Regions from separate parts of the Streptomyces sp. NBC_01197 genome, predicted to be linked through region 1. Evidence: riboswitches for the same ligand, from Rfam matches in the RefSeq annotation. Region 1 holds a riboswitch; the other holds the start of a gene.
What was found. Region 1 has a riboswitch for thiamine pyrophosphate ahead of thiO (glycine oxidase ThiO). Riboswitches for the same ligand answer to the same signal wherever they lie in the genome.
Positions count from the first base shown of each region.

Region 1 (15,158 bases):
CCGGTGGCTTCCTTGGAGTCATTGGCGTGGATCAGCTTGAGCCTGCCCTCGCCGACGGTGTCCACGAGGAGGTCCAGGGTCTGGTCCATCCCGCCGGGACCCGCCAGATCGTGCCCGGCCGCGAAGATGTGGCAGGTGTCCAGGCAGACCCCGAGCCGCGGGTGGGAGTCGAGCGCCTCGAAGTACGGGCCGAAGTCCCAGGTGCGTGAGCAGAGCGAGGAGCCCTGGCCCGCGGTCGACTCAAGCAGCAGGAACGGGTCGTCGTCGTGGGTCAGCTCGTCGAGCAGCGGCAGCAGGTGCGTACGGACCTGCGCGAGCGCTTCGGACCGCGGACGGCCGCCGGTCGCGGAGCCGGTGTGCACGACGACGCCCAGCGCGCCGACCTCCCGGCCCCGGCGCAGTGAGTGGCGCAGCGACTCCACCGACTTCTCCACGGTCGCGGCCGTGTGCGAGCCGAAGTTGATCAGATACGGCGCGTGCACATACGCCGTGACCGACTCGTTCGCGCACTCCTTGCGGAACTGCTCGTCCTGGGCTGGGTTCCCGGTGGGGGTGGCCCAGCCGCGCGGGTTGGCCACGAAGACCTGCACGGTCTCCGCGTCCAGCTCGCGGGCGTAGGACAGTCCTGCCCTGGCGAGGCCGCCGGCCACGGGGACATGGCCGCCGATGGGGTTGCGCACGGTGTGTTCAGAGTCCCTTTGTCTTGATGGTGATGGTGCTGCCTTCGGGGGCCTGGCTGCCGCCGTCGACGGACTGGGTGTCGACGGTGTCGCTGAAGGACAGGAACGGCTTGTCGACGTGGACCTTGAAGCCCTTGTCGGTGAGCGCGCTCTTCGCGTCGTCCACGTTGTCGCCCGTGACATCGGGGACGGTGATCATCCGGGGGCCCTTGGAGACCGTCAGCGTGACGGTGTCACCCTCCGCCGCCCGGGCCCCGTCGGCAGGCGACTGTTTGGCGACCTGCCCGGCGTCCTCGGGGGAGTTGACCTGCTCCGGTGCCACCACGACCTTGAGGTTCTCGTCCTGGAGGTCGGCGCGGGCGTCCTCGAGGGACTCGCCCGTGACATCCGGTACGTCGACCGGGGCGCCCTCCGAGACGACCAGGGCGATCGCGGAGCCGGCGTGCCGGCGGGTGCCGGACGCCGGGTCCGTACGGATCACCTTGCCGCGGTCGATGTCGTCGCTGAACTCCTTGGTGACCATGCCGGACGCCAGTGCGGCCTTCGCCAGATCCTTCCTGGCCCGGGCGAGCGGCTCACCCTCGACGCGGGGCACCCGGACGATCTCGGGCCCGCGCGAGACGACCAGGGACACCGCGTCGTTGTCCCGGATGCGGGCGCCCGACGCCGGACTGCTGCTCATGACCTGGCCGCGGTCATAGGTGTCACTGAATTTGTGTTCGGTCCTCTTCACGTCGAGACCGGCGGCCGACAGCCGCGACTTCGCGGTCTTCTCGGGCTGGCCGAGGAGTGAGGGAACCCGGGTGAACTGGCCCGAGTTGATGTACCAGACACCGGCTCCGACCCCCAGCACCAGCAGGACGGCGACGACCGACGCGACCAGACCCCGGCGGGCCCGCCGGCCGCGGCGCACGTGCTGCCGGTCGGGCTCGGGCTCCTCCGCGGCGGGCATCACCAGACGGCTGGTCCGGTTGATCCCCGCGGCGGGCAGCGGGCGCCGGATCACGTCCGTACGGTCCTCGGACGAGTCCGCCCCGGCGCCCACGGGCCCGGCCGGGAGTGCCTGCGGCGGTACGGCGTCCAGCTCGGCACCGCTCAGTGCGGCGCGGGCCGTACGGACCTGGCCGAGCAGCGCCACGGCGCCGTGCGGCCGGTCATCGGGACGCCGGGCGGTGGCGCTCGACACCAGGTCGTCCAGCCTGGCGGCGAGCCCCGGTACGGCGGCGGACGGCGTGGGCACGCCTTCGTTGAGGTGCTGGTAGAGGACCTGGGCCGCGGTGTCGCCGCTGTGCGGTTTGGCGCCGGTCAGCATCTCGTACAGCACCACGCCGCAGGCGTACACATCCGCCCGGGTGTCGGCCGTGCCCTGCTCGATCTGCTCGGGCGCCAGATAGGAGACGGTGCCCAGGATGGTGCCGGTGCTGTTCGTCTCGGTGTCCACGGCCCGGACCAGGCCGAAGTCGGCGACCTTGACCCGGCCGTCGTCCCCGATCAGTACGTTCTCCGGCTTCATGTCGCGGTGGACGAACCCGGCCCGGTGCGCTGCGCCGAGTGCGGCCAGCACCGGCTCCAGGATGTCCAGGGCGGCGCGGGGACACAGCGCGCCCCGCTCGCGCAGGACGTCGCGCAGCGTGCACCCGGCGACGTACTCCATCGCCAGGTAGACATGCGCGCCGTCCGCGCCCTGGTCGAACATGCCGACCACATTGGGGTGGTCGAGGCGGGCGACGGACTTGGCCTCGCGGATGAACCGCTCCACGAACGTGGCGTCGACCGCCAGCGCCGGGTGCATCACCTTGAGGGCGACCACCCGGTCGAGACGGGTGTCGACGGCCCGGTAGACCGTGGCCATGCCACCGACGGCGATGCACGCGTCCACCCGGTAGCGGCCGTCGAGCAGCTGCCCGACGAGCGGGGCTTGCGGGTCACCAAGCGTCGTATCCACGCTGGCGAGTGTACGAGTCGGCGCTGACAGGGCCTAAGCGGTCCTGGTGAATCGGCCGCTACTGAAGCCGAGCTGTGACAGGGGGCAGGGGCGGGGGGAAAGGCATCACATCCCCCCGCCGCCCCAGCCCGCTCCGAGCGGGAGGCCCTGGCAGGCGGGCCGCTCCGGCCGGGGGCCGTGCGCCCCTCAGAAGGCGGGCCGCTCCGGATCGAGGGCCGCGCGGCCCTCCTCCGGTGACGACGCCCGGGCGAAGTGCCTCCGGGGGATCCGGCCCGCCCGGTAGGCGAGCCGGCCCGCCTCCACGCCCCGGCGCATCGCCGACGCCATCAGCTCCGGCTCCTGCGCGCGCGTCACCGCGGATGCCAGCATCACGGCCGCGCACCCGAGCTCCATCGCCAGCGCCGCGTCCGATGCCGTACCGGCCCCCGCGTCGAGGATCACCGGCACGCCGGCCCGCTCCACGATCAGCTGGAAGTTGTGCGGGTTGCGGATGCCGAGCCCCGAGCCGATGGGGGAGCCGAGCGGCATGATCGCCGCGCAGCCCGCCTCCTCGAGCCGCCGGGCCAGCACCGGATCGTCGTTCGTGTAGGGCAGGACCGTGAAGCCGTCGTCGACCAGTGTCTCGGCGGCGTCGAGCAGCTCCACCGGGTCGGGCAGCAGGGTGTGCTCGTCCGCCACGACCTCCAGTTTGATCCAGTTCGTGCCCAGCGCCTCGCGGGCCAGGCGGGCGGTCAGGACCGCCTCGCCCGCCGTGAAGCAGCCGGCGGTGTTAGGCAGCACCTTGATGGCGAGCTTCTCGAGCACCGAGAGGACCGAGCCCTGCACGGTGGGATCCAGGCGGCGCATCGCGACCGTCGTGAGTTCGGTGCCCGACTCGATCAGGGACCTCTCCAGCACATCGAGGCTCGGCGCACCGCCGGTCCCCATGATCAGCCGGGAGGAGAAGACGGTGTCCGCGATGGTGAGGGAATCGTCTGCCATGTCCGGGTCAGCCTCCTTGGACGGCGGTGAGGATCTCGACGCGGTCGCCGTCGCCGAGCGGGGTGCGGGGCCAGAGGCCGCGCGGTACGACGGTCTCGTTGACCGCGGCGGCGACCCCCGAAGGAGCGCTGGTGAGGCCGGTGACCAGCACGTCGAGGGTGGTGCCCGGCGCGACCGTGCGGGGCTCGCCGTTGACCGACACACCGACCGGCGGGGCAGCCGACGGCGGCACGTTCGTGGGCGTGGGCGGCATGTTCATGCGGGCTGTTCCTGTCCTACGGGGGAGAAGCGCCGGGGAGTGAAGGCGCGGGCTTCTGCGGGCAGCTCCCCGGTGGTGAGCAGTTCGGCCATCACATCGCCGGTGACGGGGGTGAGCAGTACGCCGTTGCGGTAGTGGCCGGTGGCCAGCAGGAGGCCGGGCAGCGCGGTCGGGCCGAGCAGCGGCGCGTTGTCGGGCGACGCGGGACGCAGCCCCGCGCACGTCTCGGTGAGCGGGAGTTCGGTGATGCCGGGCACCAGCTCATGGGCGTCCCGGAGCAGTTCGTACACCCCGCCCGCGGTGACCGTGGTGTCCCAGCCCAGCTCCTCGCTGGTCGCGCCGATCACGAGTTCGCCGTTCTCGCGCGGAACCAGATAGAGATGGCTGCCCCGGACGACCGCGCGGACGGTCCGGCTGAGGAACGGCGCGTACACCCGTGGCACCGTCAGCCGCAGTACCTGCCCCTTGACCGGGCGTACGGGCGGAAGCACCGAGTCCGGTACGCCCGCGAGCTGTCCGCTGCGGCTGCCGGCCGCCAGCACCACCTGGCCGGCGCCGAGCGCGACGCCGTCGGCCAGCACCACACCGGTGGCCCGGCCGCGTTCCACCGTCAGCCGCTCGACCCAGCCGCGGTGGAAGAGGACTCCGGCCCGCTCGCACGCGGTGACCAGCGCCTTCGCCAGCCGCCGCGGGTCGACCTGGTGGTCGCCGTCCACCCGCAGTCCGCCGCGTACGCCCGGCGCGAGCATCGGTTCGAGGCGCCTGCACTCGCGCCCCGTGAGCCACTCGGACTCCAGACCCGAACGGCGCTGAAGTGCGTGCAACTCCCGCAGATGCTCCCGGTCGTCGAGGTCGAGCGCCACGGCGAGGGTGCCGCAGGAGCGGTAGCCGAGATCCTGTCCCGACGCCTCCTCCAGCTCCGCGGCGAACGCCGGGTAGCGGCGGGCGGACTCCAGGTTCAGGCCGAGCAGGACCTGCTCGCCGTAATGGAGTTCCGTGACGGCGGCCAGCATGCCGGCCGCGACCTGGGCGGCCCCGCCGCCCGGCTGCGGGTCGACGACCGCCGTGCGCAGTCCGCGCTGCGCCGACCGCCAGGCGGTGACGAGACCGATGATCCCGCCCCCGACGACCAGTACGTCCGGCAGCGTGTCCGAGTTGTCGGCGCGGTGCGCCTGATGGTTGGTGTGGTGTGCGTGCATGGGCGTCCAGCCCCTCCCTTCGCCGGCATGATCCGGATCAGGTTCGTACGGTCGGAGGCCGTCCAGCCTCCCTCTCAGCCCGGTACGCCCGGACTCCCGCGAGTGGTTCAAGCACGGCCAGCCTAACCCCGGCCCCCGCAGGTCCGTAAGGCGTCCCGGGACGACCCCCTGTCCTGACGGTGTGTCAGCTGCTTAAGGTGATCGGGTGAGCGAGCCGAGGAACGTCGTCATCGCCGGTGCGGGCATGGCCGGAGTGCAGACCGCTGTCGCCCTGCGGGACCAGGGCTTCACCGGACCCGTCACGCTGATCGGTGAGGAACCCCACCAGCCGTACGACAGACCGCCGCTCTCCAAGGCCGTGCTGCTCGGCAAGGCCGAGGGCTCCGCCTTCGACGTCGACTTCGGCGCGCTCGGGGTCGAGTTGCTGCTGGGGTGCGAGGTGACCGGCGTACGCCCGCACGACCGGGAGCTGGACACCGCCCGCGGTCCCGTCCCGTACGGGTCGCTGGTCCTCGCCACCGGTGCCCGTCCGGTCGCACTGCCCGGCAGCGAGGGGGTCCCCGACGTCCATCTGCTGCGCACGCTCGACGACGCGGGGCGGCTGCGGGCCGTCCTCGCCGACCGCCGGGACGTGGTGGTGGTCGGCGCGGGCTGGATCGGCGCCGAGTTCGCCACGGCCGCCCGCGAGGCGGGCTGCGCGGTGACGGTCGTGGAGGCGGCCGGGCGGCCCCTCGTCGGGGCGCTGCCGGCCGAGATCGCGGCGCCCATGGCCGACTGGTACGCCGACAGCGGCACCGAACTCGTCACCCACGCGCGCGTGGCCCGGGTCGAGCCGGGCGCCGTGGTGCTGGAATCCGGGCGGCGGCTGCCGGCCGGGGCCGTCCTCGTCGGCATCGGGGCCAGGCCCGCGACCGGCTGGCTGACCGGCTCCGGCATCGCGCTGGGCGCAGACGGCTCGGTCACGGCCGACGAGCGGCTGCGTACCTCGGTCGCCGATGTGTACGCGGTCGGCGACTGCGCGTCCTTCCCCTCCCGCCGGTACGGCGAGCGGCTGCTGATCCACCACTGGGACAACGCCCTCCAGGGGCCGCGCACGGTCGCGGCGGACGTGATCGGCGAGACGCCGCAGATCTACGACCCGGTGCCGTACTTCTGGTCCGAGCAGTTCGGCCGCTTCGTCCAGTACGCGGGCCACCACGCCGCCGCCGACACGCTGATCCGGCGCGGCGACCCGTCGGGTCCGGCCTGGTCGGTGTGCTGGCTGCGGGAGGAGCGGCTGGTCGCGGTACTCGCCGTCGGCAGGCCCCGGGACCTGGCCCAGGGCCGGAAGCTCATCAAGTCGGGTGCCCCGGTGGACCCGGTCCGCGCTGCGGATCCCGCCGTACCGCTCAAGTCGGCCGTCCGCCCGGAGGCGAGCCGGCCCTGAACGTGCGCCGGCCTTGAGCAGGTGTGAGTACGCCTCGGCCCTGAAGGGCTGAGTCCGGGTATCGGCTGTCAGTGCGGGATGGCAGGCTTGTCCCGTGACCGAGATTGACGCAAAAACCGATGCTCTCATCCCCGCCTGGCTGCACCTCCCCGATATCGCCGAGATGTTCGACGTCGAGGTGACCCGCGTACGCCAGCTGGTCAAGGACGGCAAGCTGATTGCCGTACGCCGTGGTGAGAACAGGGCGCTCCAGGTGCCCGCCGCCTTCATCGACGGCACCAAAGTGGTCAAGGGCCTCTCCGGGACCCTGACGCTCCTGCGGGACGACGGCTTCAGCGACGAGGAGATGCTGGAGTGGCTCTTCACCCCCGACGAGACCCTGCCCGGCACGCCCGCGCAGGCGTTGAGCGAGAATCGCGGGACGGAGGTGAAGCGCCGGGCCCAGGCGCTCGCCCTCTGAGCAGAGTGTGATCACCTCGCGGTGTACGGACCGGGCCCGTCCCGGGCCGTACCCCGCGGTCCATCGCTGTCCGGCTGCCCAGCTGTTCCAACGGCCCGGCAGTCCGTCGCCGCCCATGGGGGGAACGCCCGATGTCCACCGCACCCGCACCGCTGTCCGATGCCCGCCTGTACCTCTGCACGGACGCGCGCAGGCGCCAGGGCGACCTGCCCGAGTTCCTGGACGCGGTCCTGGCCAACGGCGTGGACATCGTCCAGCTCCGGGACAAGGGCCTGGAGGCGGCCGAGGAGCTCGACCACCTCCAGGTCTTCGCCGACGCCTGCCGCAGGCACGGCAAGCTGCTCGCGGTGAACGACCGGGCGGATGTCGCGCACGCCATCGCGTCCGACGTGCTGCACCTGGGCCAGGGCGACCTGCCGGTCCCCGCGGCCCGTGCGCTGCTCGGCCCCGATGTGCTCATCGGCCGCTCGGCACACGCCGAGTCCGAGGTGGACGCGGCCGCCGCCGAGCCGGGCGTGGACTACTTCTGCACCGGGCCCTGCTGGCCCACCCCGACCAAGCCGGGACGGTACGCACCGGGGCTCGGCCTCGTGCGGTACGCGGCGGCGCTCACCACCTCTCGCCCCTGGTTCGCGATCGGCGGGATCGACGCGGGCAACCTGGACGAGGTGCTGGACGCGGGAGCGCGCCGCGTCGTGGTCGTCCGCGCGATCACCGAGGCGGACGACCCGGCCGCTGCCGCCGCCGGTCTCGCCGCCCGGGTCCGGGCCCGTACCGGGGAGGAAGTCCGGTAGGAGACCCGGCGCGGGAGGTCCGTCAGGAGAAGGGGGCGGGAGCCGGCAGGAGGAGCGGGCCTGGCAGCGGACTCGGCGGCTCCGGGGCACCGGGAGTGTCCGATGGGTGGACAAGTATCCCGCAAATCGGACATATGGTCCGGGCCTGGTTGGGGGACTGGCAAGCCCTGACTAATCTGCCCGTATGGCCTTCGGCACCTCATCCACCAGAACCGACCACGCCCCGACCGTGCGTGAGCTGCTCGCGACCGGCAGGACGCTGTACTCCTTCGAGTTCTGGGCGCCCAAGACCGAGAAGGGCGAGCGGAACCTCTGGAACGCGCTGCGCCGTGTCGAGGCGGTGGCACCCAGCTTCGTCTCCGTGACCTATGGCGCGGGCGGTTCGTCGCGTGCGGGCACGGTCAGGGCCACCGAGCAGATCGCGTCGGACACCACGCTCACCCCGGTCGCGCACCTCACGGCCGTCGACCACTCCGTCGCCCAGCTCCGCAACATCATCGGCCAGTACGCGGACGCCGGAATCCGCAACATCCTGGCCGTACGCGGCGACCCGCCCGGTGACCCGATGGGCGAGTGGATCAAGCACCCGGAAGGCGTCATGTACGCCGCCGACCTGGTCCGGCTGATCAAGGAGTCCGGCGACTTCTGCGTCGGCGTCGCGGCCTTCCCCGAGATGCACCCGCGCTCGGAGAACTGGGAGAGCGACATCCGGCACTTCACCGACAAGTGCCGGGCCGGTGCCGACTACGCGATCACCCAGATGTTCTTCGACCCGGAGGACTATCTGCGGATGCGTGACCGGGTCGTCGCCGCAGGCTGCGACACCCCGGTCATTCCGGAAGTCATGCCGATCACCAATGTGCGGCAGTTGGACCGATTCGCCCAGCTCAGCAACGCGCACTTCCCGGCAGGCCTGAAAGAACGCATCCACGCCGTCAAGGACGACCCGGCCGCTGTACGCTCCATTGGCATCGAGTTCGCTACGGAGTTCTGCGCGAAGCTGCTCTCCGAGGATGTTCCCGGGCTGCACTTCATCACGCTGAACAACTCCACAGCGACCCTCGAAATCTACGAGAATCTCGGACTGCACAAGCAGTCCTGACCGGCACACCCGCCCCCCGCACGGGGCGGTGGCCGCAGAGAGGGGCGTACATGGGCTGGACGGTCCTCTATGTCGGATTCGGATTCGTCGCGCTGTGGCTGCTGGGCGAAGTGCTCCTCCAGTACAAGGCCCGGCTGCGCTGGCGTCTGCTCGCCTTCGCCGGATTCCTCGGCGTGGTCGTCGGTGTGCTGCTGCACTCCGTGCCGGTGATCGTGGTCGGGGCCATCGCGTTCGCCGTCGGCCAGTTGTACGTAACGCTCTCCTTCCGGCGCGGCTTCTCGACCGGCTGGGCCATAAAGGGCGCCCCCCGGGAGAACAAGCGGCGCAGGGCGCGCGGCGGGAGCCCGGCGAAGGAGCCGGTACTCGAAGTCCCGGACCTGGAGTACGAGCAGCAGCCCGGCCAGGACCAGTCGGACGGCCAGTACCAGCTGGACGGCGCAGAGCAGGGCGGCCACGACGCCTTCGCGTTCGCGCAGCACGGCGACGGCCACGAACACGACGGCTACGAGCAGCCCGCGTACGGCGGCAGCGGCTTCGGGACGGACGACGGAACCGGCTACGACGGATCCTCCTACCCGCCGCACACCGCGGACCCCGGCACCTTCCCGGAGCCGCAGGCCCCCGAGCCCATGGCCGCCGGCGTCTACGCCCCGCAGCCGATGCCCGACGACACCGGCCAGTACGGCATATACAGCGACACGGTGTACGGGACCGCGGCGCAGTACGGCTCCGGCTACGACCGGAACGCCGAGTCGTACGACGGCCAGTACGGCTACGGCGGCGAGCAGCAGCAGTACCCGGCCTACTCGGACCCGTACATCGGAGCCGGTCAGTACGGAGCTTCCTACGGAGGCCAGCAGCAGTACACCGATCCGTACGCCAACGACACCCCGCCCGGCGGGGTCTGGGTCCCGCAGCAGCGCGACAACGAACCGGCGTACGGCGCACCGCACACCCCGCAGTACGAGGAGTACCCCGAGCAACCCGAGCACTCGGGGCAGCAGCCGTATCAGAGCGGCTACAACGGCTACAACGAGCAGCAGCGGTACTGAGAGCCGGCGGCGCCACCGGGACGCGGTGACCCGGGGCGGCTCACTGCGAGCCGCGGAACCCCTCGCCCTCGACGATCAGCCCGGCGGCCAGCGCCCCGGACATGCCCGCGTGGGCGAGCCCGCCGCCGGGGTGCGACCAGCCGCCCGCCAGACAGAGGCCGGGCAGCGGTGACCGGTTGGGGGCGGGCAGCAGCTGTCCTCCCGCGCCGGCCAGGGCCGGCCCCGGCACCTCGGACGAACCGGTTTCCCGCAGCGTGTCGGCGGGGGTCCGTACTTCGCGCCACAGCACGCGCTCGCGCAGCCCGGGCACGGCCGCCTCCGCGGCGGCCACCACCCGGTCGGCGAACGCCGCGGCGTGCTCGCCGGTGGCCCACTCCTCCGCGCCGCCGACGGTCCCGTCGACGACCGGGACCGTGACCGTCAGCGTGAGGGCCTCGTGGCCCGGGCCGGGGACCAGCGCCGGATCGTCCGGGCGCAGCACCGTGACCATCGGCAGGGCGCTCTCCGTCCGGTGCACCACGGTCCGGTGGACGGCGTCCGCTTCCCGGCCCCCGCGCAGCGCGAGGCAGACCACGAACCGGCCGGTCCGCATGTCCGTCTCCCGGTGCGGCCGCCGCTGGACCGGAGGCAACGGGGCGCCCGCGACCACATGGTCGGCATCGATGACGCGCCCGTCGGCCAGCTGAAGACCGCAGGCCCGGCCGTCCTTCTCGCGTACGTCCGTGACCTCGGCCGAGAACACGAACTCGACCCTCCGCGCCAGGCACCGCTCGTACACCGCGTCCGCCAGCGCCCGCATCCCCCCGCGTACGTACCAGTTGCCGAAGGTCTGCTCCATGTACGGCAGGACGGCCGCCGACGCCGGCGCGGTCAGCGGATCGAAACCGTAGGACAGCGCATAGCTCGCCAGCAGGGCCGCCAGCCTCGGATCCCGCAGTTCCCTGCTGCCGATCCCGCCGAGCGTGGACGTGCTGCGGCGCAGCAGCCCGGTCCTGAGCGCCGGGTACGGATCGTGGCCGAGCGGGGCGGAATCGGCAGGCAGCGGCTCTTCGAGGAGCGGGCGCCTGGTCCTGTCCCAGGTCTCCCGCGCCCGGTCGAGGAACGCACCCCAGCGGGCGCCCGCCCCGCCGCCCAGCGCCGCGTCCAGGGCCGCGACGGTCCCGGCGCGTGAGGCGTTCGGCAGCAGGACGCCGGTCCCGTCGGCGAAGAGATGCCGGGACGCCGGGTCCACCTGCACGAGTTCCACGCACTGTTCCAGCGGTTCACGGCCCGTCTTCACGAACAAGTCGCGGTAGACGGCGGGCAGCTGGAGCAGTCCGGGCCCGGTGTCGAAGGCGAAGCCGTCGCGTGCGAAGCGGCCCACCGCCCCGCCGTGGGTCGCCGTACGTTCGTACACCGTCACCTGGTGGCCTGCCACAGCCAGCCGGGCGGCAGCCGCCATGGCGCCCATCCCGGCGCCGATCACCGCAATCCGTGCCATGGCAGGAACTTTATCGGTGCCCCTGCGCGCCCCCGTGGGGTACCGCACACACGTCTGAGTATCCGTACCTAGAGGCAGAGATGAGTAATTACGCGGATGGCCCCCCACCTGCGAAGACGGCAGAGTGTGGGGCACGGAAGGGGCGCAGCGCCGGCACTGCCGACACGGGGCGGCGGAACGGCGCGGCTCCCCTGACGAGTACGGAATGTACGGGGGAGTACAGCGGGGGAGTACGGGGGAAGCGCCGCCCGTCCCGGCCGGGAGACCGGACCGGGACGGGCGGCGTTCTTTCTCGGTGAAGTCCGCGAAGTCCGCGAAGTCCGTGGAGCCTGCGAAGTCTGTGAAGCCCCAGGTCAGAGCCGATTGTCAGTGGTAGCCCGCACGATGGGCACAGACGGCCACAGTGCCGTCACACGACGACAGGAGGTTCCGTCATGGCCAGCTCGAACGCCGCACCAGCGCACCGGCACCGTGTCACCGCCCCTGCCCCTTCACTTGTCCCCGCCCCCTCACTCGCCGCGTCGCCCGATCCGTCCCGCTCCGCCAAGCCCGCGTCACCGGCTCTCTTCACGCCCGCTTCCCCGGCCCCGCCCGCCGTGCCTCCGCAGGCCGGCCCCGCGAGCGACATCCACCCGGTCGCCCGGCGAACGACGGCGCCCGCTGCCGCACTCGACCTGCTGGCCCAGGCCCGTGCCGGACTGGACGAGGCCGCCGGTCTCGAAGCGCCCAACGAGCGGTACGCGACGGCCCACCTCGCCGCGCTGCGCACCGCTGCCGCGGTCCTCGCCTCGCGGGCCAGGCCCGAGGACGTCCCGCGCCGGAGGGCGGGCGGCGCCCGCCGGCGGAACGCCATCCGCACGGCCTGGGAGCTGCTGCCGGAGCTCGCACCCGAGCTGACCGAGTGGAGCGCCCTCTTCGCCTCCGGAGCCGGCCGCAGGGCCAGGGCCGAGGCAGGCATACCCGGCGCGGCGGGCAGCCGTGACGCCGACGATCTGCTGCGCGACGCGGCCATGTTCCTGCGCCTGGTCGAGCGGCTGCTGGTACTCCAGCCGGTGCTGCCGCAGCCCGGGGACGAGAGCCCCCAGGCGGGGTGACCAGGGGGACCTTCCCAAGGCAATAGGGTGGGAACCAGTCTTTGCTGTCTACGGCCCGCCGTCCGCGGCGGCACCGCGCCGAGGAGTCAACCGCCGTGTCGGACCAGCCGCGCCCCCGCGCCTCCCTTCGTACCGCCGTGGTGTGGGACGTACTCAAGGACGCCCTCGACAGCCGGGCCGAAGCGACCGGCCGGTCCGCCCTGGATGTGCTGGACACCGGCGGCGGCACCGGCAACTTCGCGGTGCCCGTCGCCCTCCTCGGTCACCGGGTCACCGTGGTGGACCCGAGCCCCAACGCGCTCTTCGGCCTGGAGCGCAGGGCCGCCGAGGCCGGGGTCGCGGACCGGGTGCACGGGGTGCAGGGCGATGTGCTCGGCCTGTTCGACGTGGTGGAGCGGGGCGGTTACGACGCGGTGCTCTGCCACGGCGTCCTCGAATACGTGGAGGACCCGGCCGAGGGCATCAGGAACGCCGTGGACGCGCTCCGCCCCTCCGGTGCGCTCAGCCTGCTCGCCGCCGGACTCGGCGGCGCCGTCCTGGCCCGGGCGCTGGCCGGGCACTTCAGCGAAGCCAGGCAGGCGCTGGCGGACCCGGCGGGGCGCTGGGGCGACGGCGACCCGGTGCCCCGGCGCTTCACCGCGGAACAGCTCACCGGACTGGTCGCCACGGCCGGTGTGCGGGTCGGCGCGGTGCACGGGGTCCGGGTCTTCGCCGACCTCGTTCCCGGGGTCCTGGTCGACACCGAGCCGGGGGCGCTGGAGGCCCTGCTGAAGCTGGAGGCGGCCGCGGCAGAGCTGCCCGCCTTCCACTCGGTCGCCACCCAGCTGCACGTCCTGGGCGAGAAGCAGGGCTGATCAGCAGTGCGGTCACGCACGTCCTGACACACAGGCCACCCATACGGGGGCTAGTCCCCGTATGATCGGGGTAACCATCCGGCATGACGGTCCGGCCGTCGGGGAATGCACGCCCCGGCAGCTGTGCCTGCATGGCGGCCCGGATGGTGAATTGGCGTAGAGGGCGGGTTTCACGGGGGCGAATCCCTGCCTATTCTGGAAGGGCCGCATCACGGTCGTACCCCGCGACCGACGAGTAGGAGGACTCCGTGCCGCTCTCGGAGCACGAGCAGCGCATGCTCGAGCAGATGGAGCGAGCGCTGTACGCCGAAGATCCCAAGTTCGCGACAGCGCTTGAGGGAAGCGGGCTGCGTACGTACACCCGTCGCCGGGTGTACCAGGCGATCGCTGGCTTTCTGGTGGGTATCGCCCTCCTCATGGCAGGAATGGTCGCTCGGCAGATCTGGATCAGTGTGGTGGGGTTCCTCGTCATGCTCGGCTGCGCGCTGCTCGCGATCACCGGATGGCGCAAAGCGCCCAAGCCCGGCGAACAGCAACAGGCCGGAGCCGCGGCCCCGGGCCGGCCGGCCAGGAGACACCGTTCGGTGATGAACCGCATCGAGGAGCGGTGGCAGCGTCGCCGCGACGAACAGGGCCACTGACCCGGACTGTCACCTATGAATCAGCAACTGAGGGGCGACCGCCCGGAAGCCGGAAGCGGTCGCCCCTCAGCCATGACATACGCCGACCAGGGCATACGCCGGCCATGACATATGCTAGTCGTGACATGCCGGTCATGCGCAGGTACATACGTCAGTTGCGGCATATGCCCGCAGTGTTGCGGCCGACCCGGCCGGCCCCACCAGCCCCTGAGCGCGGCTCAGCCGCGCTGCCGGGAGGGCCGCAGATTTGCCAGCCACCGGTCCAGCCCCGCACGGCGGCGGCCCCAGCGGTCCGCCGCACGTTCCCGGCGCCGGGAGATCTCCCACACCACCCGTACGGACGAGGGCGGCGCCAGCACCGCACGGACCCGTGCCATCCGGCCCGCACCGGTCCGCAGCGCGGCCCGGACCAGCAGGACATCGTCGGTGAGACCGCTCACCTCACCGGCGCGGGGCGCGTACAGCACCTGCTCCACCGCGTGCGCGGCCCGGTGCACCGCGTCGGCGGCCGGACCCGCCAGCCTGCCCTCCCGTACAATCCGGTCGGCCGACTTGCGCGGGGTCAGCGAGTCGTCGGGCTGGACCCCGTAGTCCCACGCCGAATCGGTGATCTCCCGCCAGGCCGACAGCATCCGCTCCGCTGCCGGCGCTCCGGCAGACCCGGGGCCCCGCCCGCCGGACCCCAGCCGCCGGGCCCGCGCCCTGGTCCGCCAGAGCATCGGCAGCAGGAGCAGCAGGGCCACCAACAGCACCGCCGCCCCCAGGCCCACCTTCGTGGCCAGGCCGGTTCCCCGGCCGGCCGGCGGCACTCCGCCGCTCTGGGCCGCTGCCCCGCACCCGCTGAGCTTGCGCAGCTGCGGCGGACAGGCGGACGTCGCGGACGGGGTCGCATCCGGAGCCGACGATGACGTGGACTCCGGCTGCGCCGGAGAGGCCGGACCGCCGGACGAGGTGTCGGCCTGGGTGTAGGAGGGCACGGACCCACGGGTGGGAGTCGGCTCGAAGCGCGTCCAGCCAACCCCCTCGAAATACAGCTCGGGCCAGGCGTGCGCGTCGCGCAGCCCGACCGACATCGTGCCGTCAGGCTGTGAGGTGCCCGGGGTGAAGCCCACCGCGACCCTGGCCGGGATGTGCAGCGTCCTGGCCATCGCCGCCATCGTGAAGGCGAAATGGACGCAGAAGCCCTGCTTC
Region 1 is NZ_CP108569.1:5,818,786-5,833,943, forward strand. Features, by position in the region: gene OG452_RS26780 (deoxyribonuclease IV) at 1-680, opposite strand, end outside; gene pknB (Stk1 family PASTA domain-containing Ser/Thr kinase) at 688-2,625, opposite strand; gene OG452_RS26790 (thiazole synthase) at 2,812-3,606, opposite strand; gene thiS (sulfur carrier protein ThiS) at 3,614-3,859, opposite strand; gene thiO (glycine oxidase ThiO) at 3,862-5,064, opposite strand; TPP riboswitch at 5,062-5,174, opposite strand; gene OG452_RS26805 (NAD(P)/FAD-dependent oxidoreductase) at 5,309-6,490, shown strand; gene OG452_RS26810 (Rv2175c family DNA-binding protein) at 6,585-6,950, shown strand; gene thiE (thiamine phosphate synthase) at 7,082-7,744, shown strand; gene metF (methylenetetrahydrofolate reductase [NAD(P)H]) at 7,929-8,846, shown strand; gene OG452_RS26825 (hypothetical protein) at 8,897-9,898, shown strand; gene OG452_RS26830 (phytoene desaturase family protein) at 9,939-11,378, opposite strand; gene OG452_RS26835 (SAV_6107 family HEPN domain-containing protein) at 11,813-12,472, shown strand; gene OG452_RS26840 (methyltransferase) at 12,568-13,326, shown strand; gene OG452_RS26845 (DUF3040 domain-containing protein) at 13,575-13,967, shown strand; gene OG452_RS26850 (transglutaminase TgpA family protein) at 14,186-15,158, opposite strand, start outside.

Region 2 (15,158 bases), 4.7 Mb from region 1:
GAGCAAAATCCTCGCCCAGCGCCCGTACGCCACAGCTGAGGCACTCTTCCGCGCCAGTGACGCCGCCACGGCGGAGCTGACCGCGGAGGATCTGGCCGAGGCGATGGCAGGGCACCCGCCGATCGGGCGGCCGAAACCCGGAGACCCGACCTCCTCCCGTGAACAGCGGGGGATGGCCGGAGCCACCGAGGAGCTCAAGGCCGAGATGCTCGAACTGAACCTGGCCTACCAGGAGAAGTTCGGACATGTCTTTCTGATCTGCGCGACCGGTGCCACCGGCGAGCAGATGCGCGACGCGATGAAGGCCCGGTCCGGCAATACGCCCGAGCAGGAGCGCGCGATCGTGCGCACCGAACTGGGCAAGATCAACCGTATCCGGCTGAATCTGGTCGCAACGGCCACCGCGGAGAACGCGGCGGCCGCGGAAGAAGGAGAGTGAAGGTCTTGAGCACGCAGACCACCGCTTCGGTGTCCACGCACATCCTGGACACCAGCGTGGGACGCCCGGCCGAAGGTGTCGCCATCTCGCTCGCGGCCCGCAGTGGCCACGGCGAGCAGTGGACGGCCCTGGGAGGATCCGCGACCGACGCCGACGGGCGCTGCAAGGACCTGCCGGCCCTGCCGGAAGGAACAACCCACGTACGCCTCGATTTCGAAACCGAGGCGTACTTCTCCAAGAAACAAGCCGAGGCACAGCAGGACGCCCCCCGCGTAAGGGACAGCGGCGCTTTCTTCCCGGAGGTGGCGATCACATTCGCCGTCGTCCCGGGTGAGCACTTCCACGTACCGCTGCTGCTCAACCCGTTCGGCTACTCCGTATACCGAGGGAGCTAGCACCGACATGCCCACGATTCTCGGCCAGAACCAGTACGGCAAAGCAGAGAACCGCGTAGTCAAGATCACGCGGGACGGCGACACCCACCACATCAAGGATCTGAACGTCTCGGTCGCCCTCTCCGGCGAGATGGACGACGTCCACTACTCCGGCTCCAATGCCAACGTGCTGCCGACCGACACCACCAAGAACACGGTGTTCGCGTTCGCCAAGGAGCACGGCATCGAGTCCGCCGAGCAGTTCGGCATCCACCTCGCCCGGCACTTCGTGACCAGCCAGGAAGGGATCCACCGCGCCAGGATCCGCATCGAGGAGTACGCCTGGGAGCGCATCGCCACCTCCGACGCCAGCTCGCAGTTCATCGGCGCCGACGACGTCCAGCACTCCTTCGTCCGCAAGGGCCAGGAGCTGCGCACCGCCGAGATCACCTTCGACGGTGAGAAGTGGCAGGTCATCTCGGGTCTGAAGAACCTGACGGTGATGAACTCCACCAACTCGGAGTTCTGGGGCTACGCCAAGGACAAGTACACGACGCTCAAGGAGGCGTACGACCGCATCCTCGCGACCGCGGTGTCGTCCCAGTGGCGGTACAACTGGACCAGCGACGCGGACCGTATGCCGAACTGGGAGAAGTCCTACGAGCAGTGCAAGAAGCACATGCTCCAGGCCTTCGCCGAGACGTACTCGCTCTCCCTGCAGCAGACCATGTACCAGATGGGCTCGCGCATCATCAACAGCCGCAGCGAGATCGACGAGATCCGGTTCTCGCTGCCGAACAGCCACCACTTCCTGGTGGACCTGGAGCCCTTCGGCCTCAAGAACGACAACGAGGTCTACTTCGCGGCCGACCGGCCGTACGGACTGATCGAGGGGACCATCCTGCGGGACGGCGCCGATCCCCGTATCCCGGTGGACATGACCAACCTCTGAGACCCGGCCGGTACGCCGCCGCGGGCCGCCTCAGCCGGCGGCGGCGTACCGGACCCGGACCCGCCACACAACTTCACTGCACCACTTCGGCACCCGGAGCCACGCGGCTGCGGCACTCAAATCCTCCTGGGGTCCTGCCGTGCCCACATCGCCACCCGCGAGAGAAGGTATCCCCATGGCAGCAACGGCAGCCGCGCGCACGGTCATCGAGAACGTAGCCATCGCGACAGTCGACGCCCACGACACCGAGTACGCATCGGGGCATGTCGTGGTCGCAGGGAATCGCATCGAATCCGTCGGCGCGGGCAAGGCCCCCGACGGACTCACCGGCGTCGTACGCCGGATCGACGGCACCGCACACCTGGTGACTCCGGGCCTGGTCAACACCCACCACCACTTCTACCAGTGGATCACCCGGGGTGTGGCCACCGACCACAATCTCTTCAACTGGCTCGTCGCGCTCTACCCGACCTGGGCGCGCATCGACGAGCAGATGGTCCGCTCGGCCGCGCAGGGCTCCCTCGCCATGATGGCCCGCGGTGGCGTCACCACCGCGATGGACCACCACTATGTCTTCCCGCAGGGCTCCGGCGACCTGTCGAGCGCCGTCATCGGCGCCGCCGCCGAGATGGGCGTACGGTTCACGCTGGCCCGCGGCTCCATGGACCGCAGCAAGAAGGACGGCGGGCTGCCCCCGGACTTCGCCGTCGAGACCCTCGAAGGCGCGCTCGCGGCCACCGAGGCGACGGTCGACCAGCACCACGACGCCTCGTTCGACTCGATGACCCAGGTCGCCGTCGCACCCTGCTCGCCCTTCTCCGTCTCGACCGAACTGCTCAAGCAGGGGGCCGAGCTGGCGCGCCGCAAGGGTGTACGCCTGCACACCCACGGCAGCGAGACCGTGGAGGAGGAGCAGTTCTGCAAGGAGCTGTTCGGGATGGGCCCGACCGACTACTTCGAGTCGACAGGCTGGCTCGGCGACGACGTGTGGATGGCGCACTGCGTCCACATGAACGACTCCGACATCGCCGCCTTCGCCCGGACCGGGACCGGCGTCGCCCACTGCCCGTCCTCCAACGCCCGTCTGGCGGCCGGGATCGCCCGGGTCCCCGACATGCTGAAGGCCGGCGTGCCGGTCGGCCTCGGAGTCGACGGCACCGCGTCCAACGAGTCCGGCGAACTGCACACCGAGCTGCGCAACGCCCTGCTCATCAACCGCCTCGGCGCCCACCGCGAAGCGGCCCTCAACGCCCGTCAGGCGCTTCGCCTCGGCACGTACGGCGGAGCCCAGGTCCTGGGCCGTGCCGCGGAGATCGGTTCGCTGGAACCGGGGAAGCTCGCCGACCTGGTGCTGTGGAAGATGGACACCCTCGCCCACGCCTCCATCGCCGACCCGGTGACCGCGCTCGTCTTCGGCGCCGCGGCCCCCGTCACGCTCTCCCTCGTCAACGGCAAGCCCGTCGTCGAGGACAACCACCTGACCACGGTGGACGAGGACGCCATCGCCCGCTCCACGCGGGACGAGGCCCGGCGCCTGGCGCAGATCGCCGCGCAGGCCTGACGTCCGACAAGCTCCGGCCGGGGAGGACGGTCCCCGGCCGGCGGCCGCGAACCCGAGCGGGGTTCACGGCAGCCGTGACCGGGGGGTGTGTGCCCAGAGTGCATACGCCCTCCGGGGCGGTGACGTACCCGGAAACCCTCCCCGGAACCCCCGTGCCCCGCCCGGTACCCGACTGAGAAACGCAGCAGTACCGCCCTTACCCCCTCCCGCAGCCGCACCTGCATTCCGCACCACCTCCCTGACACCCACGTCACCGCCGACGTGTACCCGACCGGAGGAGCCGCCGTGGCCGCCGAGCCCAGGTTTCGCACCGATGCAGCAGAAACAGCCGCCGACACCGAATCAACCGGAGCCCCCGGAGCGACCTCCGAGGACCCCGGCACCATCTCAGCGGAACAGGGAGAGACCGCTGCGAAGCACCCGGTCGACGAAATCCTTCCGCCCTTCAAGATGTTCAGCAGTGGCCTTCAGCATGTGGCCGCCATGTACGCGGGAGTTGTCGCCCCGCCGATGATCGTGGGCCCCGCCGTGGGGCTCACCGCCAAGGAGACCGCCTTCCTCGTCGGGGCGGCCCTGTTCACCGCGGGCATCGCCACCCTGTTCCAGACCCTCGGGTTCTGGCGGGTCGGTTCCCGGCTGCCGTTCGTCAACGGTGTCTCGTTCGGCGGTGTCAGCCCGATGATCGCCATCGGCAAGGGCCGCGGACACGAGGGCATCGCCGTGATCTTCGGCGCGATCATCGTGGCGAGCGTGCTGGGGTTCATACTCGCCCCGTACTTCAGCAAGTTGCTCCGGTTCTTCCCGCCGGTCGTCACCGGCACCGTCATCACCCTCATCGGGGTCTCGCTGCTGCCGGTCGCCTTCGGCTGGTCGCAGGGGACACAGGGGGCCGCGGGCTACGGCTCGATGAAGAACATCGGCATGGCCGCCCTCACCCTGTTGATCGTCCTGGCCCTGCGGAAACTGCTCCGCGGCTTCCTCCAGCAGATCGCCATCCTGCTGGGTCTGGTGGTCGGTACGGTCGTCGCCATACCGATGGGCATGACCAGCTTCGACGCGATGCGCAACGCCGACCCGGTCGGGTTCCCGACGCCCTTCCACTTCGGCGCCCCGCAGTTCGAGATCTCCGCGATCATCTCGATGTGCATCGTGATGCTCGTCTGTATGACCGAGTCGACCGCCGACATGCTGGCGCTCGGCAAGGTGGTGGGCCGGCCCGCCGACGAGCGGACCATCGAGGGGGGACTGCGCGCCGACACGGTCTCCAGCCTGATCAGCCCGTTCTTCAACAGCTTCATGGCGAGCGCCTTCGCACAGAACATCGGCCTGGTGGCGATGACCAAGGTGCGCAGCCGGTACGTCGTGGCGACCGGCGGCGGAATCCTGATCCTGCTCGGCCTCTGTCCGATGGCCGCGGCGGCGATCGCGCTCGTACCGCTGCCGGTGCTGGGCGGTGCCGGGATCGTGCTCTTCGGCTCGGTCGCGGCCAGCGGTATCCAGACGCTGGCGGGTGCGGCCATGGAGAAGGGCGAGAACGCCCTGATCGTCGCCACCTCGCTGGGCATCGGGCTGATCCCGATCGCGGCGCCGGACTTCTACCACGCGTTCCCGAAGAACGTCCTGGTGGTGCTCGACTCGGGCATTTCCACCGGGTGTGTGGTGGCCATCGTGCTCAACCTGGCCTTCAACCACCTGGGGCGAAGGAAGAGCGACGGGACCCCGGAGACGGTGGGCGAGCCCACTGTCGACGACAACGCGACACAGCAGGCTGTCGCCAAGGCGGCAGCCGCACTCCACTGACAGTGGTGTGACTGACCGAGACATGACATGCGGGGCGTGGACCGCACCACTGGTGCGGAACGCGCCCCGCGGTTGTGCGCGGACCGGTCAGCTGATGCTGTACGGGTCCCCGTAGACCTTCCACTTGAGCGGCGTGTGCAGGTCGAGATTGCCGTTCTTCAGGAAGACGCGCTGCTCGGTGTCGACCCGGCTGGTGTCGCTGTGGGCCTCCTCCTGCTGCATCGCCCACACGCGGGCGTCGAGGAAGGCGTTGAGGTACGTGGTCTCGTTGCCGCCCTGGGCCGGGGTCTTGGCCTTGGCCAGCGCCCTCCTGCGGATGGAGCTGAAGCTGGTCTTGTCGTCGCCGTCACCGTGCATGACGATGGCGTCGTAGTACGCGAACTGGCCCAGGACCCCGATGCCGTCCGCCTTGCCCTGCTTGACCGCAGGGTTGAAGTACACCCGGTCGCGCTCGTCGTTCTGCGCGGTCTGGAACGCGGTGTCCTTGGCCGCGGTCCTCCAGGCGCTCTCGAAGGCCGAGCCGAGGCCCGAGTGCGAGTCGCTGCCGTTGACCTTCTCCAGCGCGGGGAGGTACTTGGCGAGCGGGTTGCCCGGCTCCCGGTCGGTGTACAGCTTCACCAGGTCCAGCATGTCGCCGGTGCCCGAGCAGAACCCGATGATGCCGGCGGTGTAACCGCGGCCGTCTCCTATGTCCTCGATGTACTTGTACTGGGCCTTCCAGTCCAGCGAGGAGTTCTCGGCGCTGGAGACCAGTTTCATGGCGATCTCCTTCTTCGCCGGGTCGTCGAGCCCGGTCGCGGAGACCGCGCGTTGCACGCTGTGGGACGTGCCGTGCCGGGTGTTCTGCTGCATGCTGCGCAAACTCACGTGGTCCGCAGGGGCGTTGGCCGCGTACGCGGTGGCCGGTACGGCCACCAGGGCCAGCCCGAGCACGGTGCGCGTGATGATCCTCTTGCTGCGTCCAGCGGTGGTGCGGTGGGGGGCGTTCACCGGTCCTCCAAGGGGAGTTTCAAGCGTCGATGTTCTGTTAGGAAGCTTTCCTATCAGCTGCCCAGGAGGCCGTACACCCCTTGGGGAGAAAGGAGTTGAGCGAATTGGGCAGGACATGGATCATTCCCGATCGCTGACTCACCGGGTTGAACCGGGATGACTGAGGGTTCCAAGGCCTATTTTGCCCGAATGTGACTCCATGCCATCGGGTGACACCCTGGCGCCACGGCGGCCGAGGCACCGGCCTGGGCGCGGTAGCGTCTGCGGTATGGACGATCACTCTGTAGTCGATGTCGGCGACGTACGGCTCGCGTACCGCACCTGGGGCGACCCCTTCGGCGCGCCGGTGGTGCTGCTGCACGGTCTCGGCGGCTCGTCCGCGACCTGGGAGGAGACCGGCCGGGCGCTCGGCAGCGAGTGGCGGGTGTACGCCCTCGACCTGCGGGGACACGGGGAGAGCGACTGGCCGGACGAGTACTCGTTCGAGCTGATGCGCGACGACGTACTGGGCTTCCTGGACGAACTGGAACTGGACCGGGTCGGAGTCGTCGGCCACTCCATGGGCGGAGTCGTCGCCTATCTGCTCGCCCAGGAGCACGCGGACCGGGTGGAGCGGCTCGTCCTGGAGGAGACTCCGCCCCCGTACCCCAGGGAGGTGGCCGAACCGCAGCGCCCCGAAGCCCCGGTCGACTACGACTGGAACGTGGTGCCCGCCATCAAGAACGAGATCCGGAAGCCCGCTCCGGAGTGGGCCGAGCGGCTCGGCGAGATCGTCGCCCCGACTCTGCTCGTGACCGGCGGCCCCGACAGCTCCATGCCGCAGGACCGGATCCCCGACATGGCAGCGGAAATTCCCGACTGCCGGACGATCACGATCCCGGTCGGCCACACCGTGCACGCCCTGCAGCCCGGACAGTTCTCGGCCGCGGTCAGCGACTTCTTCACCAGCTGAGCGGCGGGGTGCGGGTGTTCGGCGTGGTGACGACAGAGCCCTGGCCGGCGCCCGCAGCCACCCACCCTCGCCACGGACAGCGTGGCGCTGCCCGTTAGTCTTGCAGTCGTACCGGACACGGGGTGCCCCGCCCAGGGGCTGAGATCACACCCGCCGAACCTGAACCAGTTAGTACTGGCGGAGGGATGTCGCTCATGTCATTGCCACCTGCTCCCAGCAGCACGGCCACCGGTCCGCGGTCCGTCTTCGACGGCCGGATGCCCGCCGAGCCCGGCGACTTGCGGATCGAGGCTCGCGGGATCGCGCCGGTGCCCGGGCAGCACCGCTACGGCGGCCCGGGCCGGCTGTTCACCGTGTGGTTCGCCCCGAATCTGACCATGACCGGGGTGTTCACCGGCACCGTCGGTATCGCGCTCGGTCTTGACCTGCCGACCGCCCTGCTGGCCGTCGTGCTGGGCACCTTGGTGGGAGCTGTTCCCACCGCGTACCTCGGAACCTGGGGCAGCCGCACCGGGGCAGGTCAGCTGCCGTTGGCCCGGCTCGCGTTCGGCCGGTCCGTCACGGTTCCCGGTCTGCTGCAGTGGCTTTCGTCGGTGGCCTGGGACGCGCTCATCGGGCTGTTCGGCGGGGACGCGCTGGCCAGGCTCTGCGGCTGGCCGTTCTGGCTGGGTGTGCTGGTGATGATGGTGGGACAGGGGTCCCTCGGAGTACTGGGTTACGAAGCGATCCACCGGCTGCAGAAGCTGATGACCTTCGTACTCGCCGCCGCTTTCGTCGCCCTGGCCTTCAGGCTCCCGCACAGTGTCCACCCCGCGGCCGTCGGCAGCGCCCACGGCGCCGACCGCGTAGGCGCGTTCATACTGACCAGCACCATCGCTCTCAGTCTGGCGCTGTCGTGGGCTCCGTACGCCAGCGACTTCAGCCGCTACCTGCCGCAGGACACCTCCCGCCCGCGCATGTTCTGCTACACGCTTCTCGGCGTCAGCGTCTCCTTCGTGGCCGTCCAGGCGCTCGGGTTGTGGGGGGCCTCCGTCTTCACCGATCAGACCGCCCGGGGTGTCGACAGGCTGCTGGGCGGTGGCCTGCTCGGCGCCTTCGGGCTGCTGGCTGTGGCGCTGGCCGCTCTGTGCAGCAATGCCATGAACGACTACAGCGGCTCGCTGGCTCTGCAGACCATCGGTCTGCGCATCCCCCGTCCGTTCGCGGCCGCTCTCGCCGCCGTACTCGGTTTCCCGCTGGTGCTGTGGATGCATGCCGCTGACACGGCCGCCCGCTTCCAGAACGTACTGCTCTTCGTCGGCTACTGGATCCCCGGCTTCGTCGCCGTCGTCGCCGTCGACTGGTTCGCCCGGGCCCGAGCGGGTGAAGCGGTCGACCCCACAGCGGAGAGCGTCCGTTCGCGGTCCGGCCGGCCCGCTCTGGTGGCGTTCTGCGCCGCCTTCGCCGCAGCGGTTCCGTTCATGAACACGGGCCTCTACACAGGTCCGGTGGCTGCCGCACTGCACGGCGCCGACCTCGCCTACTACGCGGCCTTCCTCACCGCGCTCGTCGTCTACGCACCCCTCAGGCTGCGCCGCTACCGGACCGCCGCGTCTGCTCGCTCCGGCCCTGAAGACCGGCTTTGACAGCCCGGTATGACGCAAACGTACGACCCTAAGGCTTCCACTCCGGGCTGCGGCCGCTGAGCCCGATCACCCGGTCGAGGAACGGCGCGTCCTGCGGCACCTCGACAGCCGGCCCGAAGGCAGGCTCGCGCGCCGGGCTGTCCGCCGGGGCGAGCAGCGCGTACGAGACGCCGAGGCTCGCCGGATCGGGCGCGTACCGCTGTCCGGTCGAGCGGGCCAGGTCCCAGCCGTGCACGACCAGCTCGTTCAGCGCGATCCGTCCGGCGACCGTGGCGGGGAAGGTGAATCCGCCCGCCCTGGTGTCGCCTTCCCACGCGGCGGGGGAGTGCCAGGCCGCGATCAGCTCCTCCAGCCGGCGGGGCAGGGCCGTCCGCCAGTCCGCGGCGAGTTCGGGGCTCGGGCCGGTGCCCGGGGCCGTGTCGGTGTTGGGCCCGAATTCCTTCCGGGCCGCGGAGCAGAACGCCACCGTCAGTCCGGAGATGTGGGCGAGCAGGTCCCGGACCGCGAAGTCCGGGCAGGGTGTGGGACCACCCAGCTGTGCGTCGGTGACGGCGTCGGCGAGCTTCGCCATGTACCGGGCCGGGGGCTCCATGTCGGGCAGAGCGCTGTCGGGTTCCTTGGGTGCGTCGGTGTGCGTATCCGTGTCCATACCCTTCAGACCGGACCCGGTACGAGAACTCATCGGTCGCCGGGAAATCCCTCGGACTCCCCGGCATCCTGCCCGGTCGGGCGGGGAGCGACCGGCGGGGGACCGGGAGGCGGTGTCCTGTCCCCGGCGGAGATGAAGTCCTCCAGGACCAGGGCATGGACGGTGCAGGGGCGCCCGAGTACGACGTCCTCGCGCAGGGGTGAGAAACCGAGGCGCCGGGCGACCGCGCCCGACGCTGCGTTGTCGCGGTGGATCATGGCGGTGATCTGCTGGAGCCCCAGCGGCCCGAAGCCCCACGCGAGAACGGACCGGGCAGCTTCCGTGGCATAGCCGCGGCCCCAGTGCGCACGGGCGAAGGTCCAGCCGATCTCGGTCTCGTCGAACTGCTCCCACCAGTTCAGGCCGGAGCGCCCGATGGTCTCCCCGGTGCTCCTCAGCTCGACCGCGCACAGACCGTGCCCCCGCTCGGCCCACTGCTGCTCGATGGCGCGCAGACGAGCCGCGGCCCGCGCCCGGGTGTAGGCGCCGACGTACGAGTTGACCTCCTCGTCGGCGTGCAGCCGTACCCACCAGTCGGTGTCGGCCCCGGTGAGCGGGCGCAGCCGGAGGCGTTCTGTGGTGATCACTGTCATCCGCCGACGGTACAGGGGCCGGGGCGGGACACCCCCGGGCGCCGTACCCGTCTCAGTGCACGCTCGGAACGGCTATGGACGCGCCGGGAACGTCCTGGTGGTTGCCGTTCCGCTCCGAGACGCAGAGATACACCGCGGCGGCGATTCCGGCCCCGGTGAACCAGGCGAACGGTGCGACGGCGGAGAACAGCGGCACAAGGGCGCAGACGATGGCAGCGACGGCCGCCGGGGCGAAGGCGGCGATGGCGCGCAGGTTGACGCCGCGTGTGTAGTGGTACGCGGCGGAGGCGTCCATCGTGTACAGCTCCGGCACATTGACCCGGCCCTTCCTGATCAGCCAGTAGTCGGCGATGATCACGCCGAACAGCGGGCCGAGGAACGCGCCGAGGCCGCCCAGGAAGTAGTTGACGACGGTCGGGTTGTTGTAGAGGTTCCACGGCAGGATGACGACGCCGATCACGCCGCTGACGATGCCGGCCCGCCTGAAGTCGAGGCGCTTGGGGAAGAGATTGGCCAGCGCGTAGGCCGGGGCCACGAAGTTGGCCATGAGGTTCACCGCGACGGTGAGAACGATCAACGCCAGACTGGCGAGCGCCAGGAACCAGGTGCTGGGGATGGCCTGCACGACATCCGCCGGGCTGTTGATGACATGCCCGTTGATCCGGAACTGCGCCCCGGCCAGCACGACCGCGATGGTCCCGAAGAGCATGATGTTGACGGGGATGCCGCAGAAGTTGCCGATCGTGATCGACTTCCTGCTCGTACAGGACCGGGTGAAGTCGCAGAAGTTCAGCGCGAACGTGCCGTAGACGGCGACCCAGAGCGACGCTCCCGCGAAGATCTCGTGCCACATCTTCCCGCCGGTCAGCGGGTGGTTGCTGGACAGCGCGATGGAGCCGCCCGCCTTCCAGAACATCCAGACGGCGAGCGCGGACAGCGTGAACAGGATGACCGGGCCCGCCAACGCCTCGTACTTCCGCACCATTTCGATGCCGTACATCAGAATGCCGATCTGGACGCACCACAGGAACCCGAAGGAGATCCAGCCGAGGGTCGACAGGCCGAGGAAGGAGTTCTCGGTCAGATGGACGAGCGGGTGGTGCAGCGTGATCAGCAGGACGTTCAGCACATGGGACGCGAGATACGTCTGGATGCCGAACCACGCGATGGCGACGGCGCCGCGGATGAGAGCCGGGATCTGGGCGCCCCGGACACCGAAGCTGATACGGCTCATGACCGGGAACGGGATGCCGGTCTTCTGGCCCATGTACCCGGACAGGTTGAGTATCCCGAAGAGCAGCGCCGCGCCGATCGCGAGAGCGAGCAGCACCTGCCAGGCACCGAGCCCGAGGGCGAACAGGCCTGTGGCGAACGTGTAGTTGCCCAGGCTGTGCACGTCGTTGGCCCACAGGGTGAAGATGTTGTAGCTGCCCCAGCGGCGCCCGTGGACCTCGGTGGGCGCCAGGTCGTTGTTGTACAGCCGGGGGCTCAGCGGGGGCGTGGCACGAGCCGATGACGGCCGGTCGCCGCCGTCGGACGGAGCCAGGGGACCGTCGTGGGCATCAGTGGCGATGGCGGTGGTATCCAGGGAGGGCGTTGCTCGGGGCGGTTCCACAGGCATGTCTGCACTCATCACCGGGCCACTCATTCTGAGGAAATTCCACTATGTGGAATCTAAATATCGGGATGCGGCAAGGTTAGGTTCGTCCAAGTGCACTGTCAATAGATTGTGGGTTTCTTCAACATGCCTGGTGGGTGCGGTGGAAGGCGGCCGTGGAGGGTGGGATCGGGGCATATCCGGAGGCACGGGTTCCGGTGCTGGACGGGACAGCCCGAAAAACAAATGGGGCTGCCCCGGAGCCATGCGGCTCCGGGGCAGCCCCAGCGATCAAGCGGGTCGCGCGATCGGTCTCGCGCGGTCGGCGGTGGCGCCTCAGCTCCCCAGCTGCTCGTACGCGGGCAGGGTGAGGAAGTCCGCGTAGTCGGCGTCCAGGGACACCGTCAGCAGGAGGTCGTGCGCCTGCCGCCACTTGCCCGCGGCGAACGACTCCTCGCCGATCTCCTTCTCGATCGCGGCCAGCTCGTCCGCCGCGATCTTCCGCGCCAGCTCGGCCGTCGCGTGTTCGCCGTTCTCGAAGACCACGTTCGCGTTGATCCACTGCCAGATCTGCGAGCGGGAGATCTCCGCCGTCGCGGCGTCCTCCATCAGGTTGAAGATGGCCACCGCCCCCATACCGCGCAGCCACGCCTCGATGTAGCGGATGCCGACCTGGACCGCGTTGACCAGGCCCTCGTACGTCGGCTTGGCGTCCAGGGAGTCGATCGCGATGAGATCGCCCGGTGCCACCGCGACGTCCTCGCGCAGGCGCTGCTTCTGGTTCGGGTTCTCGCCGAGGACCGCGTCGAACGACTTCATGGCGATCGGCACCAGGTCCGGGTGGGCGACCCAGGAGCCGTCGAAGCCGTCGGCGGCCTCGCGGTCCTTGTCCGCCTTGACCTTCTCGAAGGCCACCTTGTTGACCTCGGCGTCACGCCGGGAGGGGATGAAGGCGGCCATGCCACCGATGGCGTGTGCGCCGCGCTTGTGGCAGGTGCGGACCAGCAGCTCGGTGTACGCGCGCATGAACGGCGCCGTCATCGTGACCAGATTCCGGTCCGGCAGAACGAACTTGGAGCCGCCGTCGCGGAAGTTCTTGACGATGGAGAACAGGTAGTCCCAGCGCCCCGCGTTCAGCCCGGACGCGTGGTCGCGCAGCTCGTAGAGGATCTCCTCCATCTCGTACGCCGCCGTGATCGTCTCGATCAGGACGGTCGCGCGGACGGTGCCCTGCGGGATGCCGACGTAGTCCTGCGCGAAGACGAAGATCTCGTTCCAGAGGCGTGCCTCCAGGTGGGACTCGGTCTTCGGGAGGTAGAAGTACGGGCCCTTGCCGAGCTCGATGAGGCGCTTGGCGTTGTGGAAGAAGTACAGGCCGAAGTCGACCAGCGCGCCCGGGACGGGGCGGTCGTCCAGCACGAGGTGGCGCTCGTCGAGGTGCCAGCCGCGCGGGCGCATCACGACGGTCGCGAGGTCGGCGGCGGGCTTCAGAGCGTACGACTTGCCGGACTTCGGGTCCGTGAAGTCGATCCGGCGTTCGTAGGCGTCGGTCAGATTGAGCTGGCCTGTGACAACGTTCTCCCAGGTGGGGGCGGACGCGTCCTCGAAATCTGCGAGCCAGACCCTGGCGCCCGAGTTCAGGGCGTTGATGGTCATCTTGCGGTCGGTCGGGCCGGTGATCTCGACGCGGCGGTCGTTCAGCGCGGCCGGGGCCGGCGCGACCTTCCAGCTGTCGTCGTTACGGATGCTCGCGGTCTCCGGGAGGAAATCGAGCGAGGACGTCCGGGCGATCTCGGCACGGCGCTCAGCGCGGCGGACGAGCAGCTCATCACGGCGGTGGGTGAACCGCCGGTGCAGCTCGGCCACGAAGGCCAGGGCCGCATCGGTGAGGACCTCGTCCTGCCGGGGCAGGGGCTCGGCATCGACGATGGCCAGCGGAGACGGCGCTGGTGCGGACATGAGCTGTCACTCCTTCAGCGGGCGGTACTTGACGGCCGCAGGACTCTCATGGTGGCACGGAGTGCCAAGGGGTCGCGGTACGGTCGCAGGCGCTCTGTGGGGCACGGAGCGCTTCTGACGTGTGGATACTAGTTTCCTCATGGTGGAAGTTCAACGTATGTTGACGTCGAGATTCTCCGGATCGACAGATTTCGGCGCAGAGTGCCAGCTCGGTCACTCCAAGTGGAACAGGTCTTCGACGGTGTCGATGTCGTACTCATCGGCGATATCGGAGCACTCCACCAGCGTGATGGCCTCCTGGTGGGCCCTGAGGTAGCTGCGGGCCCCGCGGTCGCCGACCGCCGTCGCCGCGATGTCCGCCCAGCGGTCGGCGCCGAAGAGGACCGGGTGGCCGCGCTTCCCCTTGTACGAGGCGGCCACCAGGCTCGTCGCGGAGCCGCCCGCTTCCCGTACCCGGGCCACCGCCGCCGCCCCGATTCCCGGCTGGTCCACCAGCAGGACGAGGGCGGCGTCCGCACCCGACCCGGCCACCGACGCGAGTCCGGCGCGCAGCGACGATCCCATGCCCTCCTCCCACCGGGGGTTGTCGGCGAGCACGCAGCCGGACAGCTCGGCCCGCTTCCGTACGTCGTCCGCGGCAGCACCCAGTACGACATGCACCGGACCGCAGCCCCCCTCGCGCAGCACCCGGACCGCTTGCTCGACCAGCGGCCGGCCGCGGTGTTCGAGCAGGGCCTTGGGGCGTCCGCCGAGCCGCCGGCCGCCGCCCGCTGCGAGCAGCAGCCCGGCGACCACCGGTCCGGCCGTCCGGGAAGGTCCCGGCAGGAAGGTATCCGTGCCCGTGTTGTTCACTTCGGTTCCGCCTTCGTATCGCATCAGGACTGGATACTTCATGGACGCCACCTCGTCCGGCTGAATTCCCGCCCTGGAGTGGCGAGAACGACGAGCGGTGGCGTTAACTGACTCGTGACCCGCGGTGTACGACCAGCGCCACACGGTCGACCAACCGTAGGGAATGACCGGCACAGAGTTGTGCGAGGGGGGAACTTTGTTGCGAAGTGCGGGGCAGAAACGCGTAACGGGCATCGGCGAGGACCCGAGAGTGTCGGAGCTGAGCGCCTCCGTCTCCCGGCTCCGCCGTGAACTGGCCGCTCACCCGGCCCAGTTCCCCGACCGTGCCATCGCCGAGGACGAACTGGCGGCCCTGGAGGAGATGGCCCGGAGCGGGGTGCCGGAAATCCTGCGGCTGCGTCGCTCGTTGCTGCTGGTCGCGGGGGCGATCGGCTCGGTCAGCGCACTCGCGGTCTCGCTCTCGGAGGTGCGGAACGCGGTGGAGCTGTTCGGATCGGCCTCCTGATGTCCGTCCGCAGGGTGGTGCCGGACATCACGACGCACGCCATGGCGGAGAGCCGGGACTTCTACGGTCTGCTCGGGCTCGGCGAGGTCATGAACCAGGGCTGGGTCATGACGCTCGCCTCGTCCGTCAACCCCACCGCGCAGATCACCCTCACCACGCACGACGCGAGCGCAGCCGTGCAGCCCGACCTCTCCATCGAGGTGGACGACGTGGACGCGGTGCACGCGGCGGTGCTGGCCTCGGGGGCGGAGATCGTGCACCCGCCGCGGGA
Region 2 is NZ_CP108569.1:1,126,226-1,141,383, reverse strand. Features, by position in the region: gene uraD (2-oxo-4-hydroxy-4-carboxy-5-ureidoimidazoline decarboxylase) at 1-439, shown strand, start outside; gene uraH (hydroxyisourate hydrolase) at 445-834, shown strand; gene pucL (factor-independent urate hydroxylase) at 842-1,765, shown strand; gene OG452_RS05110 (8-oxoguanine deaminase) at 1,941-3,326, shown strand; gene OG452_RS05105 (nucleobase:cation symporter-2 family protein) at 3,612-5,126, shown strand; gene OG452_RS05100 (chitosanase) at 5,214-5,978, opposite strand; gene OG452_RS05095 (alpha/beta fold hydrolase) at 6,385-7,068, shown strand; TPP riboswitch at 7,177-7,271, shown strand; gene OG452_RS05090 (purine-cytosine permease family protein) at 7,263-8,693, shown strand; gene OG452_RS05085 (TIGR03086 family metal-binding protein) at 8,722-9,342, opposite strand; gene OG452_RS05080 (GNAT family N-acetyltransferase) at 9,372-9,974, opposite strand; gene OG452_RS05075 (NCS1 family nucleobase:cation symporter-1) at 10,027-11,595, opposite strand; gene aceB (malate synthase A) at 11,908-13,530, opposite strand; gene OG452_RS05065 (nucleotidyltransferase family protein) at 13,744-14,313, opposite strand; gene OG452_RS05060 (DUF5955 family protein) at 14,579-14,887, shown strand; gene OG452_RS05055 (VOC family protein) at 14,887-15,158, shown strand, end outside.
Region 2: another riboswitch for thiamine pyrophosphate. It lies ahead of OG452_RS05090 (purine-cytosine permease family protein); the one in region 1 lies ahead of thiO (glycine oxidase ThiO).